3 regions of the Glutamicibacter bergerei genome follow, and region 3 is predicted to be linked to each of the others. Evidence: predicted binding sites of a transcription regulator. Region 3 holds the regulator's gene; each other region holds the start of a gene.
The links. The regulator HrcA, encoded in region 3, represses chaperone genes, less so after heat shock. The targets are predictions, from matches to a motif close to TTNGCACTCGNNNNNNNCGAGTGCNAA.

Region 1: groES (co-chaperone GroES) is a predicted target of HrcA. The motif match lies at 1,566-1,592, and genes of this name have one in related genera.
Region 2: groL (chaperonin GroEL) is a predicted target of HrcA. The motif match lies at 2,093-2,119, and genes of this name have one in related genera.

Annotation. Positions count from the first base shown of each region.
Region 1 covers NZ_CM137131.1:2,421,802-2,428,164, reverse strand. Annotated here, with positions in the region: gene ACX5K5_RS11230 (THUMP-like domain-containing protein) at 103-1,344, opposite strand; gene groES (co-chaperone GroES) at 1,753-2,049, shown strand; gene groL (chaperonin GroEL) at 2,151-3,749, shown strand; gene ACX5K5_RS11215 (acyltransferase family protein) at 4,061-6,178, shown strand; gene guaB (IMP dehydrogenase) at 6,276-6,363, shown strand, end outside.
Region 2 covers NZ_CM137131.1:566,566-572,928, reverse strand. Annotated here, with positions in the region: gene ACX5K5_RS02690 (DUF4031 domain-containing protein) at 1-140, shown strand, start outside; gene groL (chaperonin GroEL) at 255-1,892, opposite strand; gene ACX5K5_RS02680 (LytR C-terminal domain-containing protein) at 2,182-2,784, opposite strand; gene ACX5K5_RS02675 (DUF3263 domain-containing protein) at 2,830-3,120, opposite strand; gene ACX5K5_RS02670 (uracil-DNA glycosylase) at 3,275-4,048, shown strand; gene ACX5K5_RS02665 (threonine/serine exporter family protein) at 4,045-5,715, opposite strand; gene ACX5K5_RS02660 (LLM class flavin-dependent oxidoreductase) at 5,916-6,363, shown strand, end outside.
Region 3 covers NZ_CM137131.1:1,828,919-1,835,281, reverse strand. Annotated here, with positions in the region: gene lepA (translation elongation factor 4) at 1-1,117, shown strand, start outside; gene hemW (radical SAM family heme chaperone HemW) at 1,118-2,347, shown strand; gene ACX5K5_RS08445 (DUF4870 domain-containing protein) at 2,364-2,765, opposite strand; gene ACX5K5_RS08440 (DUF3097 family protein) at 2,855-3,724, opposite strand; gene hrcA (heat-inducible transcriptional repressor HrcA) at 3,850-4,863, shown strand; gene dnaJ (molecular chaperone DnaJ) at 4,915-6,042, shown strand; gene ACX5K5_RS08425 (16S rRNA (uracil(1498)-N(3))-methyltransferase) at 6,045-6,363, shown strand, end outside.

The DNA.
Region 1 (6,363 bases), 590 kb from region 3:
GTTGGCGGGTGGGTGGTGGCTACCCGCGCAAAAACGGAGGATATCCATACTTATTGTATTTGCTCCCCGGGCTTGCTCAGTGCAAGACATGGAACGTGGGTCTTAGTGGGGCTGCACTTCGAAGGCTACGCGCTTTTCTCCCAGCCGGGCCAAGATGAGAGTCGCCTTATTCCTGGCGCTCTTTGAGGATCCGGACAGCAAGATGCGGCGCAACTCTTCGGGGGTGACATCGACACCGCGCTTCTTGATGTCCAAGGAACCAATACCGTTGGCCTTCACCCAGCTGCGCAACTTTTTCACGTTGTAATCGTGGACCGCGAGTACTTCGAAACCACGTGCGAAAGGTGTGGTGATCTTTTCTGCGTGGGTGAAGTATGCGATGTGCTCATCTAAGAGATGTCCACCTGTCTGCTCAAGCATGGTGCCAATGAGATGTGAACGAATGACCGCGCCATCTGGTTCATAGATGTGCGCCGCTAGTTCTCCCACAGGTGCCTTGGCATCTTGCTCTACGGTGACCGAGCTGATTAGCTCGTGTGCGCCATTCTTATCAATGACTAATGCGGCACGGGCAATATCTTGACGTTTGAGTTTGCCGAACCACAAGCAAACTTCAATGACCGAGCCATGATCTGAAATCCAGACGGCTTCGGCACCTGCAGGGATTGCTTCGTGAGGTATTCCTGGACCGAGCTTTACACCTACATCCATACCGTTATCGACGAGTTTCTCTACAAACGATAGGGGAGGGGAGAAGGCCTCAGGATCAAAGAGTCGGCGTGAAGCACCAGAAATATCAGTTCGCCGCGCTGGGTCTAGCCAGACAGCGTCAATTCCTGTTAGGTCAGTGTCTTCTGCGGTGCCGTGGCGTACCTCGGCGTTGTCAAAAGGCATGAGGTTGAGCGTGACCGCAGCTGCCGTCGTCTCATCCTTCTCTACCGCGGTGACCTTCAAGCCGGCGCTGGCCATGGCAATGGAGTCGGCGCCAATGCCACAACCTAGGTCTGCCACGTGCTGGCTTTGTGCTTGCTCAAAGCGGCGTGTATGCAGTCCAGCGATCATCAGACGAGTGGATTGCTCCAACCCAGCCGGGGTAAAGATCAGCGTGTCGGCAAAGGGACCAAACTTAACCCGCCCGCGGTAACGAAGTTCTGCTTGAGCGATAACAGCACGAACTACCGCCGCATCGTGTCCGTCTTTGCGTAGCTTCTCATTCAGAGCCCATGCAGAATCTTTGGATGCCGCCATGGAAGGGTCAATGGTAGCGAGCAACGACCAACCTGCGGGGGAGAGGAGCGCTGCGAATTGGTCGTTAAGAGTTGAGTCATTTGATGCCTGAGCCATAAGTTCCAGCCTATCGGCATTCCTTGCTTATCCATGCGTACCAGCTCTACTGGGTGGTGCTGTGTGAATCACGGAGGTAAACGTGGTCTTGTGCGCGCAGGGATAGTTGGAGTGCTTTGCATTTAATAGTGTGCTGCCCCTAGTTCCGAGGCGTTGGCCGGGAATAGCTAATCAGCGAAAGTCCGCTCTGCGCGAACCGGTGTGACGAACTAGGGCAATCATTAGCACTCACCTTGACCGAGTGCTAATTCACGGCCTAAAGTCATCAGTGGGTGCTAAGCGCGAGCTCTGCTTACGCGACGCACACCGCCTGACTGGATCACACCAACTGGCACCGCGACGACGGTTGGTCCAATGCCATAGGGCGAAACCCTACATTCATTGGTTCATACACGAAAAGGAGAGACCATGTCTGTCTCCATCAAGCCACTCGAAGACCGCATTGTCATCAAGCAGGTCGAAGCCGTAACCACCACCGCATCCGGTTTGGTCATCCCTGATTCCGCTAAGGAAAAGCCACAGGAAGGCACCGTTGTTGCAGTGGGCCTTGGCCGCATTGACGACAAGGGCAACCGCATTCCTTTGGACGTTGCTGAAGGCGACGTAGTTCTGTACTCGAAGTACGGTGGAACCGAAGTTAAGGTCGGCAACGAAGAGTACCTAGTACTTTCGGCTCGCGACGTTCTGGCAGTCGTCGTAAAGTAACGCCAACCTCGTAGTTTTACGGCCCCAATCCTTGGATTTGATCAATGATCTCAAAGGGTTCGAGGCCGAACTGCGACCTATGCTATTTCAGGAGTTAGTGCATGGCTAAGCAGCTAGCATTTAATGAGGAAGCGCGACGCGCCCTCGAAGCGGGCATTGATAAGCTCGCAAACACCGTGAAGGTCACCCTCGGCCCACGCGGTCGTAACGTGGTCCTCGCCAAGAGCTGGGGCGCACCAACGATCACCAACGACGGTGTCACCATTGCGCGTGAGATCGACTTGGAAGATCCATACGAGAACCTTGGCGCACAGCTGGCCAAGGAAGTTGCCACCAAGACCAATGATGTTGCTGGCGACGGCACCACCACCGCGACCGTGCTGGCACAGGCACTGGTCAAGGAAGGTCTGAAGAACGTAGCAGCCGGCGCTGCACCAGGCGATATCCGCAAGGGTATTGAACTGGCAGTGGAAATTGTTGCCGAACGCCTGAAGGCTAACGCCGTGGCAGTCGAAGACAAGGTTGCCAACGTGGCATCGATCTCCGCACAGGATGACGAAATCGGCGACCTGCTCGCCGAGGCCTTCAAGACCGTGGGCACCGATGGTGTCATCACCATCGAAGAGTCGTCCACCACCGCCACCGAACTAGTCCTCACCGAGGGCATGCAGTTCGACAAGGGCTACCTGTCCCCACAATTCATCACCGACGCAGAACGCCAGGAAGTTGTCCTGGAAGACGCAGTAGTGCTGATCAACCCATCCAAGATCTCCACAGTGGCAGAATTCTTGCCACTGCTGGAAAAGGTCTTGGAGACCAAGAAGCCACTGCTGATCATTGCCGAGGACGTAGAGGGCGAAGCCCTTTCCACCTTGGTAGTCAACAAGCTTCGTGGCCTGCTGAACGTGGTTGCCGTAAAGGCTCCAGGCTTCGGTGACCGCCGCAAGGCAATGATGCAGGATCTCGCGATCCTCACCGGCGCCCAGGTAGTCTCCGCCGAACTAGGACTGCAGCTAGACCAGGTTGGCACCGAGGTTCTTGGTTCCGCACGCCGCGTAACCATCACCAAGGATTCCACCACCATCGTTGATGGCGCCGGAACCGAAGAAGACGTTGCAGAGCGCGTAGCCCAGCTACGTGCAGAGCACGCCCGCACCGACTCCGAATGGGACCGCGAAAAGCTGGCCGAACGTCTGGCTAAGCTTTCCGGTGGCATTGGTGTCATCAAGGTAGGTGCCTCCACCGAGGTTGAACTCAAGGAACGCAAGCACCGTATCGAGGACGCAGTGTCCTCGACCCGTGCAGCGCTCGAAGAGGGCATCGTTGCCGGTGGCGGTACCGCACTGGTTGACGCACTGTCAGCACTGGACGAAGACGCACGCGTCACCTCCGCCGAAGGCGATATCGCCGCCGGTGTAGGAATCGTACGTCGCGCCCTGGTGCAGCCATTGTTCTGGATCGCTACCAACGCCGGCTTTGACGGTGCAGTAGTTGTCTCCAAGGTCAAAGAGACCGGACCGAACGAAGGCTTCAACGCCAAGACAGGTGTTTATGAGAACCTGCTCAGCGCAGGCGTCATTGACCCAGTAAAGGTCACCCGTTCAGCGCTGGTCAACGCATCCTCGATTGCTGCCCTGGTCTTGACCACCGAAACCTTGGTTGCCGAGAAGGCTCCCGAGGAAGAGGCTCACGCCCACTAAGGGATCAAACCCTTGACCGAATGCCGTCACTGCTCAGAGCTTCTGCTCTGGCCGGTGGCGGCATTTTGTTTTCTTTATTCACGGCTTTATCTAAGGCACGCCCACTGCATGCTATTTGGTTCGCCGGTACCTCGTAGCTAAAGCGCACAAGTCAGCCCATTATGGGAACTTCACTAATTAGGTCCTGCGTGGTGGCACACAGCAAGTACCAAGCTCATAACGAAGTTCACTTGGTAAAATTGATGGTTGTCCGCTGAGACCACAGTCTTGGTGGAGCACTAACCACAGAACCGACAAGGAAAGTCGCACCCGTGTCCCCAGCGATCAGCAGCACTCAGAACACCGCGCCAGCCGCGGGTTTTCGTGCCGATTTGCAAGGACTACGCGCGCTCGCCGTGCTGTTGGTGATGTGCTATCACATCTGGTTTTCCCGAGTCTCCGGCGGGGTAGACATCTTCCTGATGCTCTCAGCCTTTTTCCTCACCGGATCGCTGACTCGCAAACTAGGCAGTGGTCAGAAAGTCTCGGTTCTGGGTAACTGGTTGCACCGCTTCTCCCGATTACTGCCACAGGCGGCACTGATCATCGTTGCTACCGCGGTCACCGCCTGGCTGGTGCTGCCGGCCACCGGGTGGTTAGCGCTGATCAATGAAGCTTTCTCCTCACTCTTCTTTAAGCAGAACTGGGCCTTGGCCGAGACCAACGTGGACTACTACGCGTTTAACACCTCCGCTTCCTCACCGCTGCAACACTTTTGGTCGCTGTCAGTGCAGGGCCAGATCTTCATCATCTGGCCGGTATTGCTGGTTGTTTGTGCTTTCATCTGGCGGCGGTTCTTCTCGCGGTTCCGGTTCGAGCTCATCGCGTTCACCATGTTCGCCGCCGTGTTTGCCGGTTCGCTGAGCTACTCCATCTACTTGACCGCGGCCGATCAGCGCCTGGCCTACTTTCACACCGGCACCCGGATGTGGGAGTTTGCGCTGGGCTCCATGCTCGCCCTGGCTCTACCGCTGCTCTCACGATTGCCCTCATGGTTACGCCGAATCGGTGGCTGGAGCGGGTTGCTGGTCATCGTTTCTTGCGGCGCACTACTAGACGTTGAAGGACAATTCCCCGGGTATCTGGCCTTAGTGCCGACGCTGGGCGCAGCCCTGCTGATCATGGCTCCGGAACCCCGATCATGGAAGAACCCTGCCGGGATCCTGAGTTTGGCACCGCTGACCAAACTCGGTGCGTTGTCCTACGGGATGTACCTCTGGCACTGGCCACTACTGGTCTTCTACCTGCAGCTGGCAGGGGTAGACCAAGCCTCACCACTAGCAGGTACGGTACTTATAATGGGGTCGATCGGCTTGTCGTGGCTGAGCACCCGATGGGTTGAAAAACCCTTGCTTCGTTTAGAACGTCCGCAGCGCTTGCCGATACTGGCCATGGTGCGCCGTCCGCAGCTGGTGTCACAAGCCTTCGTCATCACGCTAGTGGCGCTGGTGGCTGCCGCGCCCATCGCCGTATGGGACTCCAACGTGCAACAGCGCAAGGTGCAGGCAGCTTCGCAGTCTCCAGAGGAAAACCCCGGCGCTCAGGCTACCGCCGACTGGGATCCGTCTCCGGCCGCCCTCACCTTGCCGCTACGCACCGATTTAGACACCGAATGGCAGACGCCGGGGGATCACTGCGCGGGGAAGTACACTCCGCAAGATCCGGCGATCATGTTCTGCAATCAGGGCGGGGACCCCAACGCCGCCCCGGACCTGGTCCTGCTCGGTGATTCACATATCCAGCACTGGTCCGATGCCGCCGCGACCACCGTCGAAGCGTCCGGTGGCAGCTGGGTGATGATCTATCATCCAGGCTGTCGTTACGGTTCGAGCACCATGCCTTGGGATGCCCAAGAGTGCGCCGCGTTCCAAGAGGCCGCGCAAGACTACGTCACCAAGCTGGCGCCCTCGATGGTGCTCACCGTCGCCACCCAAACCGTGGGCGCACCGGACGAGTTTGGGAACTCCGCAGCCTCCCAAGAAACCATGGTTGATGGCTACGCGGCGGCGATCGATCCGTTCGTGGCAGCCGGATCCCAGGTCATCGCGATGCGGGACACCCCGCGCTTTGAGTCCTCCATTCCGGACTGTGTGGGCCGGCACCGATCCGATGATTCTGCCTGCGATGCACCGGTGGCGGATAAGCTCGCCGCGGTCAACCCGGTCGATACCTTCTTGGCCTCGCATGATTACGGCTCATCTGTCCGTCCCTTTGAGATGACCTCACTGCTCTGCCCGGAGGGTATCTGCAAGGCGGTGATTGGCAACGTGCTGGTTTACATTGATGATTCACACCTGTCCAAAACCTTCGTCAACAGCGCCGCCACCCGCTTCGCCTCGGCGTTTAGCGTGGCTACCGGATGGCCGCGGGAAGAAATGACGTCCCGCTGACGTTAGCTTAGACACAGATCTTCGACGAGAATCGTCTATAGGCCAAAAGAGATCTACCATTTAAGCAACCTCCGCTTTCGCTCCGAAAGGTTCTTACGTGACTGAGTTCAACCCCTTTGCCTTTGAAGGACTCACCTACGACGACGTCTTGTTGTTGCCTGGCCCAACGGACGTGATCCCCTCAG
Region 2 (6,363 bases), 1.3 Mb from region 3:
CCCGTGGTCGGTCCAAGATACTTCGTGAGTTACTCGACAAGGACCAGTTGTTCGGCACTGCACAGGCCCGGCAGCGTTGGGAAAGTGTTGCACGCAGTAATTTGTCCGCTGAACTGGAACAGTTGTCCACACAGTTCTAACTACGCGCCGACCGAGATGTCGGGGTTAACGGCCCGAGGGCCTGCTTCATAATGAAGCAGGCCCTCGGGTTTGCTAGTACCGCCAGAGCGGTCGCTCAGCGAGGTGCGGGGAGCTTAGAAGCCGCCCATACCGCCCATGCCACCCATGTCGTCGCCACCTGGCATGGCAGCGCCAGCAGGAGCTGGCTTATCTGCAACGACTGCCTCGGTGGTCAAGAACAGGCCAGCGATCGACGCAGCGTTCTGCAGAGCCGAACGGGTCACCTTCACTGGGTCGTTCACGCCTGCTTCAAGCAGGTCTACGTACTGGCCGGTTGCGGCGTTCAGGCCATGGCCTGCTGGCAAGCCCTTGACCTTGTCGGCGACAACGCCTGGCTCCATGCCAGCGTTCAGTGCGATCTGCTTCAGTGGGGCTTCGATGCCAACGCGAACAATGTTCGCACCGGTGGCTTCGTCGCCTTCCAGCTCAAGCTTTGCAAACGCTAGGGCGCCAGCCTGGATCAGAGCCACGCCGCCGCCGGCGACGATGCCCTCTTCAACTGCTGCCTTGGCGTTACGCACTGCATCTTCGATGCGGTGCTTGCGCTCCTTGAGCTCCACCTCGGTTGCGGCGCCGGCCTTGAGCACAGCGACACCACCGGAAAGCTTTGCGTGACGTTCCTGCAGCTTCTCGCGGTCGTAGTCCGAGTCGGTGTTCTTGATCTCGGCTGCGATCTGAGCCTTGCGGCCTTCGATGGCGTCGGCGTCGCCGCCGCCTTCAACGATGGTGGTCTCGTCCTTGGTGATAACGACCTTGCGGGCGGTACCCAGAACTTCGAGGCCAACGGTGTCTAGCGACAGACCGATTTCCTCGGAAACAACCTGACCACCGGTGAGCAGTGCGATGTCGGTCAGCATAGCCTTGCGACGGTCGCCGAAGCCCGGAGCCTTGACGGCAACGGATTTGAACAGACCACGGATCTTGTTCAAGATCAGGGTAGCCAGTGCTTCGCCTTCAACGTCTTCGGCGATGATCAGCAGCGACTTGTTCGACTGCATGACCTTCTCCAGCAAGGAAACCATGTCCTTGACCGAGGAGATCTTCGAATTGACGATCAGGATGTAAGGATCTTCCAGCACGGTCTCCTGACGCTCAGCGTCGGTGACGAAGTATGCGGAGATGTAACCCTTGTCGAAGCGCATGCCCTCGGCCAGCTCCAGCTCAAGGCCGAAGGTGTTGGACTCTTCAACGGTGATAACGCCCTGCTCGCCGACCTTGTCCAGTGCTTCGGCGATCAATGCGCCGATTTCTGGATCGCCAGCGGAGATCGAAGCGGTAGCAGCGATCTGCTCCTTGGATTCGATCTTCTTTGCAGCGGCAAGCAGCTCTGCGGTGACGGCTTCTACTGCCTTGTCGATACCGCGGCGCAATGCGATTGGGTCGGCGCCGGCAGCAACGTTGCGCAGGCCTTCCTTGACCAGAGCCTGAGCGAGCACGGTTGCGGTGGTGGTGCCGTCACCGGCGACGTCGTCAGTCTTCTTGGCTACTTCTTTGACGAGCTCGGCGCCGATCTTCTCGTATGGATCTTCGAGCTCGATTTCCTTGGCGATGGACACACCGTCGTTGGTGATAGTAGGTGCGCCCCACTTCTTCTCCAGAACAACGTTGCGACCGCGTGGGCCTAGGGTTACCTTTACGGCGTCCGCCAGAATGTTCAGGCCGCGCTCAAGTCCGCGGCGTGCTTCCTCGTCAAATGCAATCATCTTGGCCATAGTGGCTTTCGGTCCTTTCGGGACGATCTTGCGAAAATGCAACCGACAGACAGCGCCCGCGACGGACGAGCGCACCGGTATCGGCATCGGGCCGACAACCAAGATGAGCTCTCGCTATCTGAGGTATTCTTCACGCTCCGTGCGTTAACAAACCGCGAGGGTCGAAAGGGTTCGATTTTAAAACGAACAGCCGATCGGCATTAGCAGTCGTAACGCATGAGTGCTAATACAAATATTGGCACTCTCGCATGGCGAGTGCAAGCTGATCGGCTGTGAGCGAAGCGAAATATTACTTGGAGTTCAACGTATCGTCGGCACCAAGGACCACCGTGACGCGGTTAGGAATGTTCTGAGTCTGCAAAACCTCGTCGATACCTAAGACCTCGGCGGCTTTTTCTGCGGTGGTCCGGTAGGCCTCGGACATGTAATAGACGGTCGAGGTTTCCGCATCTCGGGTCCAATTATCCGTCACGATGTTCGTAAATTCGGCCTCAGTCAATAATTCTTCACCTGCACCGGCTGTGCCTGCAATACTCGCACCGTTGTACACGCCAATGAGCTGACCGTACAACACGTCCGCATCATCAATGGTGCTTGAGGGGGTAGCGCTTTCGGAAGGTTCGGCGCTAAGACTTTGCGAAGTTTCGGTTGCTGTCGCTTCGGTATTCTGCGTCGATTCGGAACCGCTGAGACGATCAGCGATACTCGGACCGTAGAAGAAGCCCACACCACCGATGAGCAACACCGCAATTGCGGTCAGGACTACCCAACGAAGCTTGCTGTCCTTGCCCTTGGCGGCGGCAGACTGCGCCCACCCATGGGCATGATGCGACCCCACACGGGTACTAAACTCCGGAACGCGATCGAATTCGTCACGTGGGTAGTTGGTCATTCTTGTCCTTGCTCGAGGTCTGGCTGGCCGAGGCCGGCTAAGAACTTAACGTTCTCCGCCGACGGTACCGCTCACACGACGCTTGGTAGATCGAAGTCTACGCAACCGCTTTACCAGCATTGGGTCGTAGGCCATCGCCGCGTCCGTGTCGATCAGCTGGTTGAGCAACTGATAGTAGTTCGTCGGCGAAATTGAGAACTGCTTAGTGATGGCCTGTTCCTTGGCTCCGGCATATTTCCACCACAGTTTTTCCATGTTCAAGATTTGCTGTGAACGCTCATCGAGCTCTGAGTCGGGATTCATTACAAAATCCACCAAAACCTCATTGCCTGCCATGCGTCTCACCTCTTCCTTGAACACCGATTAGTCGGGCCTCTTTATGCTTTCATATCCACACATGGTGGACACACCACCGATATTCTAACCAATCAATGAACTCGATGCCGTGTAACGCGGCACAACCGCGCCGAAAACGGGCAGAATAGTTGTTATGAACAACCAACAGCCAGCGCTCTTTGAGGCTCCCGCCGCTCAGCCTCTGCCGGAGTATTCAGCCGCTGACTTCCCGTTCTATTTTGGCGCAAAATCACTAGCCAGCAACGGGTTTATCGCAGAGGACTGGGTATCGACATTGGAGCCGCTTGATGGCGTGTTGCAGGATATAGCCCAACAATTAGCGCTGCGTTCGCAGGCGGGCGAGCAGATCCTGCCGGTCCCAGAGGTGATGTTGCGCGCACTGTTGCTTCCCCTAGCCAAAACCAAAGTTCTGATTATCGGCCAAGACCCTTATCCGACCCCAGGACATGCAAATGGTTTGGCCTTCGCCGCTGAGAAAAATGTTCGGCCGCTGCCTCGCAGTTTACGAAATATCTATAAGGAGCTCAGCTCCGACCTCGCGGTGCCCGAAGCCCCACATCCGGACCTCAGCCCCTGGCACGAGCAAGGGGTCTTGTTACTCAATCAGGTTTTCTCGGTGACCGCCGGGCAGGCAGGAAGCCATCAAAAGCTTGGTTGGACACCGGTTGTCGAAGCGATTATTGGCGCCCTCAATTCACGCAAAAATCCGGTAGTCGCCGTTCTCTGGGGAGCCCACGCGCAAAAACTGAGTCCACTGATGGGCAATATGCCGCACGTGCACAGCGTCCACCCTTCTCCGTTATCGGCCAGCCGGGGCTTCTTTGGTTCAAAACCCTTCTCTCAAATCAATAGGCACCTGACCGATTCTGGTCAGGCGCCTATCAATTGGAAGTTACCGACCGCCTAACGGCGGCGGATCCAGCGACGTTCACGTCGAGCATTTGAGGTCAAAGGCCGACAGAGCGTATCGCCGAAAACCACGCCGCCGGCGATAGACAGCATGATGGCAAATGCGTTGAACATCTCCACCAAACTAGAGAACATATCTTCCACATCGAAAACGATGCCGTACATTGCACGGAATATCATCAGGCCTGGAAGCATGAACATGACAGCAGGCGCTGCAATCACTAGCTGCGGTGAGCGTAACTTGTCCGCCAAGAAACGCGCCGCAAAACCGATGACTGTCGCCACGACGGCCGGCGTAGCTCGAGAGCCCAATCCGATTTGTTCGGCCAACAACAAGACGAGGTAGCCGCCCACAGCTAACAACGCAGTAGGGATCAGCAGCCGCTTCGCGGTCTGCTCGGTCACCGCACCGGCAAGGATAGCCACTGCTACTAAACCAACAAGCATCCATGTTGGATAGTTGATTGCAACGATCCGGTGAACGTCCACCTTGTCGCCTCCGAAGACCGAAGAGACAACCAAGGCTGATGAAATTCCCGACAAGATGGCCGTATAGGTCAACCCGGCGGAAAATAGGCGCCCGACGGCCGTCACAGGGAACCCATTGATCGCATCTTGTAGCGCCGAGACAAATCTGCCCGAAGGCAAGAGCAACAAGATACCACCGGAAACGACCAACGCAGGGTCCAGCGGGGCGTGCACTCGGTGGCTTAGCAGCGCAATGACGGTCACGGTAAAGGTTGCAGTGGCGACGGAGAAGAACTCCGGAACGCGCCAGCGTGAGCCATAGCGCCCGATCTGCGAGATCAACCACGATGAGGCCATCGCGACCAGGGCGCCAAGCCACGAACCACCAATGAAGAGCACAAAGGCTGCCGCGAATATCGACTGTCCCGAGGCCACAACCCAGCGTGGGAACGGTTTCGGTTTCCGCGTAATTGCTTTCAGCTGTTTAGCCGAAGAAGTCCGTGACACACCGCCGGCAATAATATCCGAGACCAACTCGTGAACCATCACAAGACCCGCATAGTTGGTGGTGTAGGAACGCACCACGCGCAAAATCGAATAGCTTTCAGCGTCCGGTGGGCTGTAGTTCAGGTGTAACGACTGGTTAGTGATATCAACATCTAGATGACTAAGCCCCAGGGCGGCGGTTACCGCGATGATGCTGGTTTCGACTTCCAGTGCACCAGCACCATAACGAATCAGCGTTTCGCCGAGATCTAGGGCGAATTCCATGGTCCGTCGGGCCGATGCATCTTGATCGACGTTCACCTTTGGATTGGCGTACGGGGTTCCGCGTAACCGGTCAACCACTTTCAGAGCTTCGGTTGGTGGTGTATCTGAAATCCACATTTTTGCCAACAGACGACGTGCTACCGGGTTGGCGCGCGTTGGCATTAACGTGATGCCGTCATCCGAGGTAAGAACCTGACCGGTGCGTGACTCGATATCGGTAGCGTCAGCTGCCGCGACGCTTGCACTTACTGCGGTATTTAACGGAAGCTCTGAAGCCATCGTCGTCTCAACGGACACCGTTTCTGGTAGGTGTCCCATGTTGATTTCGCTCGTCAAAATACGAGGCAGCGACCCGGCCAATGGCGATGGATCTTCTCCCGCATCTTTCGACTCCACGGACTTCTCGCCATGGTCTTGCTGCGCCACGAATCACTCCCCCTGAGGCTCTTGTTTTACTCGTATTCCTCACGATACAACCATGGCCTGTCAACCGGCAGAGAGGAACCCCCATCGACTGAGTATCCCTGAACACATCTGTCATTTTTTGTTCTCGGAAATAAAATTTGACTCCAGCGAGTTACCTAATTAGATGCAATTGCATGAATTTTTTGGAGAAGAGGAAAGTCATGACTTCTGTCGCACCGACGCCAGAGACGCCCGAGATTGGCGTGGAAACCTTCGGCGATATCACCGAAGACTTACAGGGCAGATCGCTGTCCCATGCACAGGTAATCCGCAACGTCATAGTCGAAGGTCAGCGGGCCGAGCAGGTTGGACTGGATTTCTTTGGCATAGGCGAACACCACCGCGATGACTATTCAGTGTCGGCTCCGGAAATTGTTCTCGCCGCTCTGGCTCAAGCCACCGAAAAAATCCGTTTGGGAACCGCGGTGACCGTCCTGTCGAGTGACGACCCAGTACGCGTCTACGAACGATTTGCAACCTTGGACGCCATTTCCCATGGCCGTACCGAAATCATCGCAGGTCGAGGATCCTTCATCGAGTCGTTCCCGCTTTTCGGGCTCAACCTTGATGACTACGAATCGCTCTTCGAAGAAAAACTTGAACTCTTAG
Region 3 (6,363 bases):
CACTACTCACGAACTACTTGAAATCGGCGTTTCAGCACCTAACCCGGTTCCGAGTAAAGGCTTGGGTGTGGGTGAAGTAGGCTACCTGATCACCGGCGTGAAGGACGTCCGCCAGTCCAAGGTTGGCGATACGATCACCAATAGCATCAAGCCTGCCACCGAATCTTTGGGCGGCTATGAGGACCCGAAGCCAATGGTCTTCTCGGGCTTGTATCCGATGGATGGCAGTGACTACCCGGCGCTGCGTGATGCGTTGGATAAGCTCCAGCTCAACGACGCTGCACTGGTTTATGAACCAGAAACGTCGGTAGCACTAGGCTTCGGCTTCCGTGTTGGTTTCTTGGGCCTTTTGCACTTGGAAATCACCCGTGAACGCTTGGAAGCCGAGTTTAATCTCGATCTGATTTCCACCGCTCCAAACGTGGTGTACGAGGTCATGCGTGAAGACAAGGTCATGATCACCGTGACCAACCCATCGGAGTTCCCAGAAGGCAAGATTCTTGAGGTTCATGAACCTCTGGTTTCTGCGACTATCCTTGCACCAGCTGAATTTATTGGTTCGGTGATGGAACTGTGCCAGGGCCGTCGTGGCACGTTGCGCGGTATGGACTACCTCAGCGAGGAGCGCGTAGAAATGCGCTACACCTTGCCACTGGCGGAGATCGTGTTCGACTTCTTCGATCACCTCAAGTCCCGCACCCGCGGATATGCCTCCTTGGATTGGAAGGCCGACGGCCAGCAAATTGCTGACCTAGTCAAGGTCGATATCTTGTTGCAAGGTGAGCAGGTCGACGCTTTCAGTGCGATCACCCACCGCGACAAGGCCTACGCATACGGTGTCATGATGACCGGAAAGCTGCGTGAACTGATCCCGCGCCAACAGTTTGAGGTGCCAATTCAGGCAGCTATCGGCTCACGCATTATTGCTCGTGAATCCATTCGAGCTATTCGCAAGGACGTGCTAGCCAAGTGCTACGGTGGCGATATTAGCCGTAAGCGCAAGCTGCTTGAAAAGCAGAAGGCCGGTAAGAAGCGTATGAAGATGGTCGGTCGTGTGGAGGTTCCGCAGGAAGCCTTCATCGCCGCCCTATCCACTGGTGAAGAGAAAAAGAAGTAAATGCCCTCAGTTTTGCCTGACGGCGATCCGGCTCCGGCCGATGGTCTGCTCCCCGCATTATGCTCGCACAATGCGCAGGAGCGGACCATGTCCTTCTACGTGCATATTCCGTTTTGCACTGTGCGTTGCGGTTATTGCGACTTCAACACCTATACAGCGAAGGAACTTGGTTCTGGCTCCAGCCAGGCCAGCTATGCTGCCACGGTCAGCCAGGAAATCAGTTTCGCCCGCGGCGTGATGGACAAGTCTGACATTGCGCATCGCGAAATTGAAACCGTATTTTTCGGGGGAGGCACCCCGACCTTGCTACCCGCTAGTGACCTTGTTTCGGTATTAGGACGCATTAGCAGTGAATTCGGGCTCAAACCCGGTGCCGAGGTCACCACCGAGGCGAACCCCGATTCGGTGACCCGTGAAAGTCTTCAAGAGCTTAAAGATGGCGGATTTACTCGAGTCTCCTTTGGGATGCAGTCTGCAGTTCCCCATGTGTTGGCGGTCCTAGAACGTACCCATGACCCCAAGCGCGTTCCACAGGTAGTTCAGTGGGCACGCGAGGTGGGCTTGGACGTGAGCGTGGATTTGATCTATGGAACGCCGGGGGAGTCGGTGGAGGACTGGCGTGCCAGTATCGAGGCGGCGCTATCCTACGAACCTGATCATATTTCTGCCTACGCGCTCATTATCGAAGAGGGAACTAAACTGGCGGCGCAAATTCGGCGCGGGCAGGTTCCTAATATTGATGATGATGATCATGCCGAAAAGTATCAGCTAGCCGATGAGATGTTCGCTGCAGCCGGTTACCAATGGTACGAAGTCAGCAACTGGGCCAAGGGTGACGAGCATGCTTGTCGCCATAACGTTGCGTACTGGCAAGGTGGTGACTGGTGGGGCGCAGGCCCTGGAGCGCACTCGCACGTGGGCGGATTGCGCTGGTGGAATGTGAAGCATCCTGCCGCTTACCAACAGCGTATCGACGGTGGCATCTCTCCGGGACACGGTCGCGAGTTCCCTGACGCCGAAGCAGTCCAGTTAGAGCGAACGATGCTCCTGACCCGACTCAGCAGCGGAATGCTTATCGCAGAGCTTGATGAGCATGGCCGGAAGGCTGTGGCAGGTTTAATCGCCGATGAGTTGATTGATCCGAAAGCTGCTTTTGCTGGATCTGTGGTGTTAACGCAACGAGGCCGGCTCTTGGCCGACCTGGTTGTTCGTGAGTTGTTAGATTTCTAAAGCATAGAAAAGTTAGTTACTTCATCAACCGCAGGTTAATGAGGTAACGGTATGGGCGTCCCTTGTTGACCTGAATGGCGGCATGGGCGCCCATTAGCGTCATGTAGACCCACAGTGCCACGGTGAGTACAGCGAAGATCCAACCGATGCCCGGGATCAGGGTGAGCACGTTCAGAATGATTGCCAAGATAGTCAACGGGAACGTGAAGTTGAACGCTTCCTTTGACTCCTGAGAAGTGAAGGGCCCGCGGTCGCGGTACACGGCAAAGATGATGGCCGCTGGGATGCAACCTAGTATGGCGCCGAAGTGCGACATCATTGCCCATTGGCGGTCCTCGGAAGGAGACAAGGGTAAAGCTGAGACCTTGGAACCTTCGAAACGTGAATTCTCCGGCGGTACGGTCTTGCGTGTTGTCACGTGGCTCTTCCTTGTCTCGATAGGGTGATGCTCCAATTCTATCGAGGTTCTAGCGATGTAAAGGCCAACCCGCCCTGAAACTCCAACTATTAGTCAATCGTTAGGAAACCGTAATCTTCACTGGTGAGGAAATCGATCAGCTCCTCAACCTTGCCTAACAGCTGTGGTTCTAGCTGAGAATAGTGGTCAACGTGGGAAAGGATGCGTTGCCAGCCCAGACCAATATCCTCTGCTGTGGAGTGTGGCCAACCGAACTCCCGTAATATTCCGGTTTTCCAGTCGGTGCCGCGCGCAATGACCGGCCATTTCGTAATATTAAGCGCCGAGGGTTTAACCGCCTGCCAGACATCGACGTACGGATGGCCCAGGATCAGCACATGTTGCGCTGCTCCGGGGACCCGCATTGCTTCCTTGACGATGTGTTCTTCTTTGGTTCCAGAAATAAGGTGATCCACTAGGATCCCCAAGCGCCGTTCCGGTGAAGGATTAAACGCTCGGATTGCTCCGGCAAGATCATCAACTCCGTGTAAGGGCTCCACCACAATGCCTTCAACGCGCAGGTCATGGCCCCAGACTTTTTCGACCAACTCTGCGTCGTGTTTACCTTCGACCCAAATACGACTGGCCCGGGCGGTACGAGCTTTCAGGTCAGTGACCGCACGAGAACCGGATGCCGAAACTAACTTCTTAGGTGCTGCCGCTTTAGGCTGCGGTTCTACGATCTCGACCGGTTCTCCTTCGAGCAGGAATCCGAACCCGGCCTGGAATGAACGTGTCTTGCCGCGACGGTCCTCCAACACGATGACACGCATTCCTCCGGACTTTTCGGTGCGAACCACTTCACCGACCCATCCGCTGTCCACGTCTTCCAATAACAAACCGACGGACACCGGAATTTGACGCAGTTTTTTGGGTGCTGGTGCACTGAGGTCTTGCGCTCCCCAGGAGTAATTGGACACGTACTGCCTTTCGCTGTGATCGAATACGCTCGAAATCCAATGCTAGCAACCGATGAACGTATTAGACTTGGCACTTGATAGGTTCGAGTGCCAAAACCTTGCGTGGTTTCATAGGAGGTGTTGAGGTGAGTGAGTTTCGACGGCTAGACGTCTTGCGCGCCATTGTGGAGGACTACGTCCAGTCGCATGAACCAGTTGGGTCCAAGGCATTGCTCGATCGTCATAACCTCGGAGTCTCCGCGGCGACGATCCGTAACGACATGGCATTGCTGGAAGAAGAAGGGCTGATCGCGGCTCCGCACACCTCTTCAGGGCGTATTCCCACGGAGAAGGGCTACCGCCGTTTTGTTGATCAGATAGGTGAGCTGAAGCCGCTGTCTAGGGCCGAACGCGAAGCGATCAATAAGATCTTAGATAGCTCCCAAGATCTCGACGAGGTACTTCATAGCACCGTTCGGTTGTTGGCACGCCTGACAAACCAAGTCGCCCTAATTCAAGTGCCACACTATGACACTGCGTCGTTGCGAAATTTGGATCTTGTGGGATTAGGCTCCGCGCAGGTGTTGATGGTGATGATTGCCTCTAATGGGACCGTAGATCAGCGAATGATCTCGACCGCGAGAGCTTATAGCGACGAGGAACTGCACGCGCTGAAGCTGACTTTGCTTAACGCTCTGGGCGGAAGGCAACTTGCTGAGCTCGTGGGAAGCCTAAAGTTGGACACAGTCCCGCCACAGCTTCACGAAGATCCTTTGTTCGAATCGATCGTCGATAGCTTGCAGGAAATGGCACGAGCCGCGAATGCACAGCGCATCGTGATGGCCGGTACTGCTAATCTGGCGCGTTCCTCGGGTGACTTCCCGCTGACGCTGACCCCAGTTCTGGAAGCCTTAGAAGAGCAGGTAGTTTTGCTTAAGCTATTTTCCGAGCTGGAAGCTGACTCACGTGGTGTAGCGGTGACCATTGGTACCGAACATCATTACGGACAGTTATCCGATGCAACGGTGATTGCCACAACCTATGGTTCGGACGCACGTAGCAAACTGGGCGTACTTGGACCGACCAGAATGAATTACCCTTCATCGATGGCATCGGTACGCGCGGTAGCGCGCTACCTATCGAAGATTTTGACGAATTAGTTTTCGTCGCCACTAAAATTTTTATTTTTACGAAAGGACACGGCGAATATCGTGAGCTCGCATTACGAGACGCTGGGTGTTGCTAAGGATGCGACCCCGCAGGAAATCAAGAGTGCCTACCGCAAACTGGCACGCAAGTTGCACCCCGATGTGAACCCCAGTGAAGGTGCTGCTGAGCAATTTAAGCTGGTCACCCGCGCCTACGAGGTCCTTTCAGATGAAAAGAAGCGCGCCAACTTTGACGCGACCGGGGACCTCAATGGCAACGGTCAGCAAGGTTTCGGTGGTGGCGGCGGTCAGAACTTCGGTGGTTTTGGCGATATCTTCGAACAGTTCTTTGGCGGGGGACAAGCCCAGGGGCCGGCCTCACGTACGCAGGCTGGCCGCGACGCGCTGATCACCATCACCATTGATTTGGAAGACGCGGTCAAGGGCACCGTCTACCCGCTGGAAATGGAAACCGCTGTTACCTGTAAGGCCTGTGACGGTTCATGCTGCCGCCCAGGCACCAGCCCGGTCACCTGTGAAACCTGCCATGGTGCGGGTCAGATCCAGCGGCCGGTGCGTTCCTTCCTCGGACAGATGATGACCGTTGAAACTTGCCCTGCCTGCCGCGGGTTCGGTACCACTATCCCTGATCCATGTAATGAATGTAATGGTGAAGGCCGCGTGCGCGAGCACGTGTCGAAGTCGCTGAATATTCCTGCTGGTGTTGATTCGGGAACCCGAATTCAGCTCCGCGGTCAGGGCGAAGCCGGTCCTGGTGGGGGACCGAACGGTAACCTCTTCGTTGAGGTTGATGTTCGTCGCCACAAGGTGTTTGAGCGCGCACAAACCGATCTGCATGCGAAGATGACCATTCCTATGACCGCTGCCGCCTTGGGCTGTGAACTGAAGCTTGAAACCTTCGATGGCGAGCAGCAGATCAATGTCGAGTCCGGTGCCCAAGATGGGGATACCATGACGCTTCCAGGCCTTGGTGTACCACGCCTACGCGGTGGCAAGCGTGGTGACGTAATCGTGCACTTGCAGGTGGAAACCCCAACCAAGTTGGATGCTGCACAGCGTGAGCTGCTTGAACAGCTCGCAGAACTTCGTGGGGAAAAGCTCACCTCAGGTCGCGTTGAGCAGTCCGGCGGGATGTTCTCCCGGTTGCGCGATAAGTTGAACCAGCGCTAACCATGAGCAATCACAGCTTTGTGATCTCCGCGGAGCAAGGTGCACTAGCCCTGGTGGGGGAAACTCTAGAACTCACCGGTGCTGAAGCCCATCATGCGGTGGCCGTGAAACGTGTGTCTTCCGGCGAAGAGCTTGATCTGCTCGATGGTACCGGTTTGCGTTTGCGCGTTAAAGTGTTGGACGCGTCCAAGGAGTTGTTGCGCGTCATCGTGCTTGAACGTTTACAGGAAGTTCCTCCGGCACACCGAATTGGACTGGTTCAGGCTTTAGCTAAGGGTGACCGTGACCTGCAGGCCGTGGAGTCAGCCGTGGAGCTCGGTG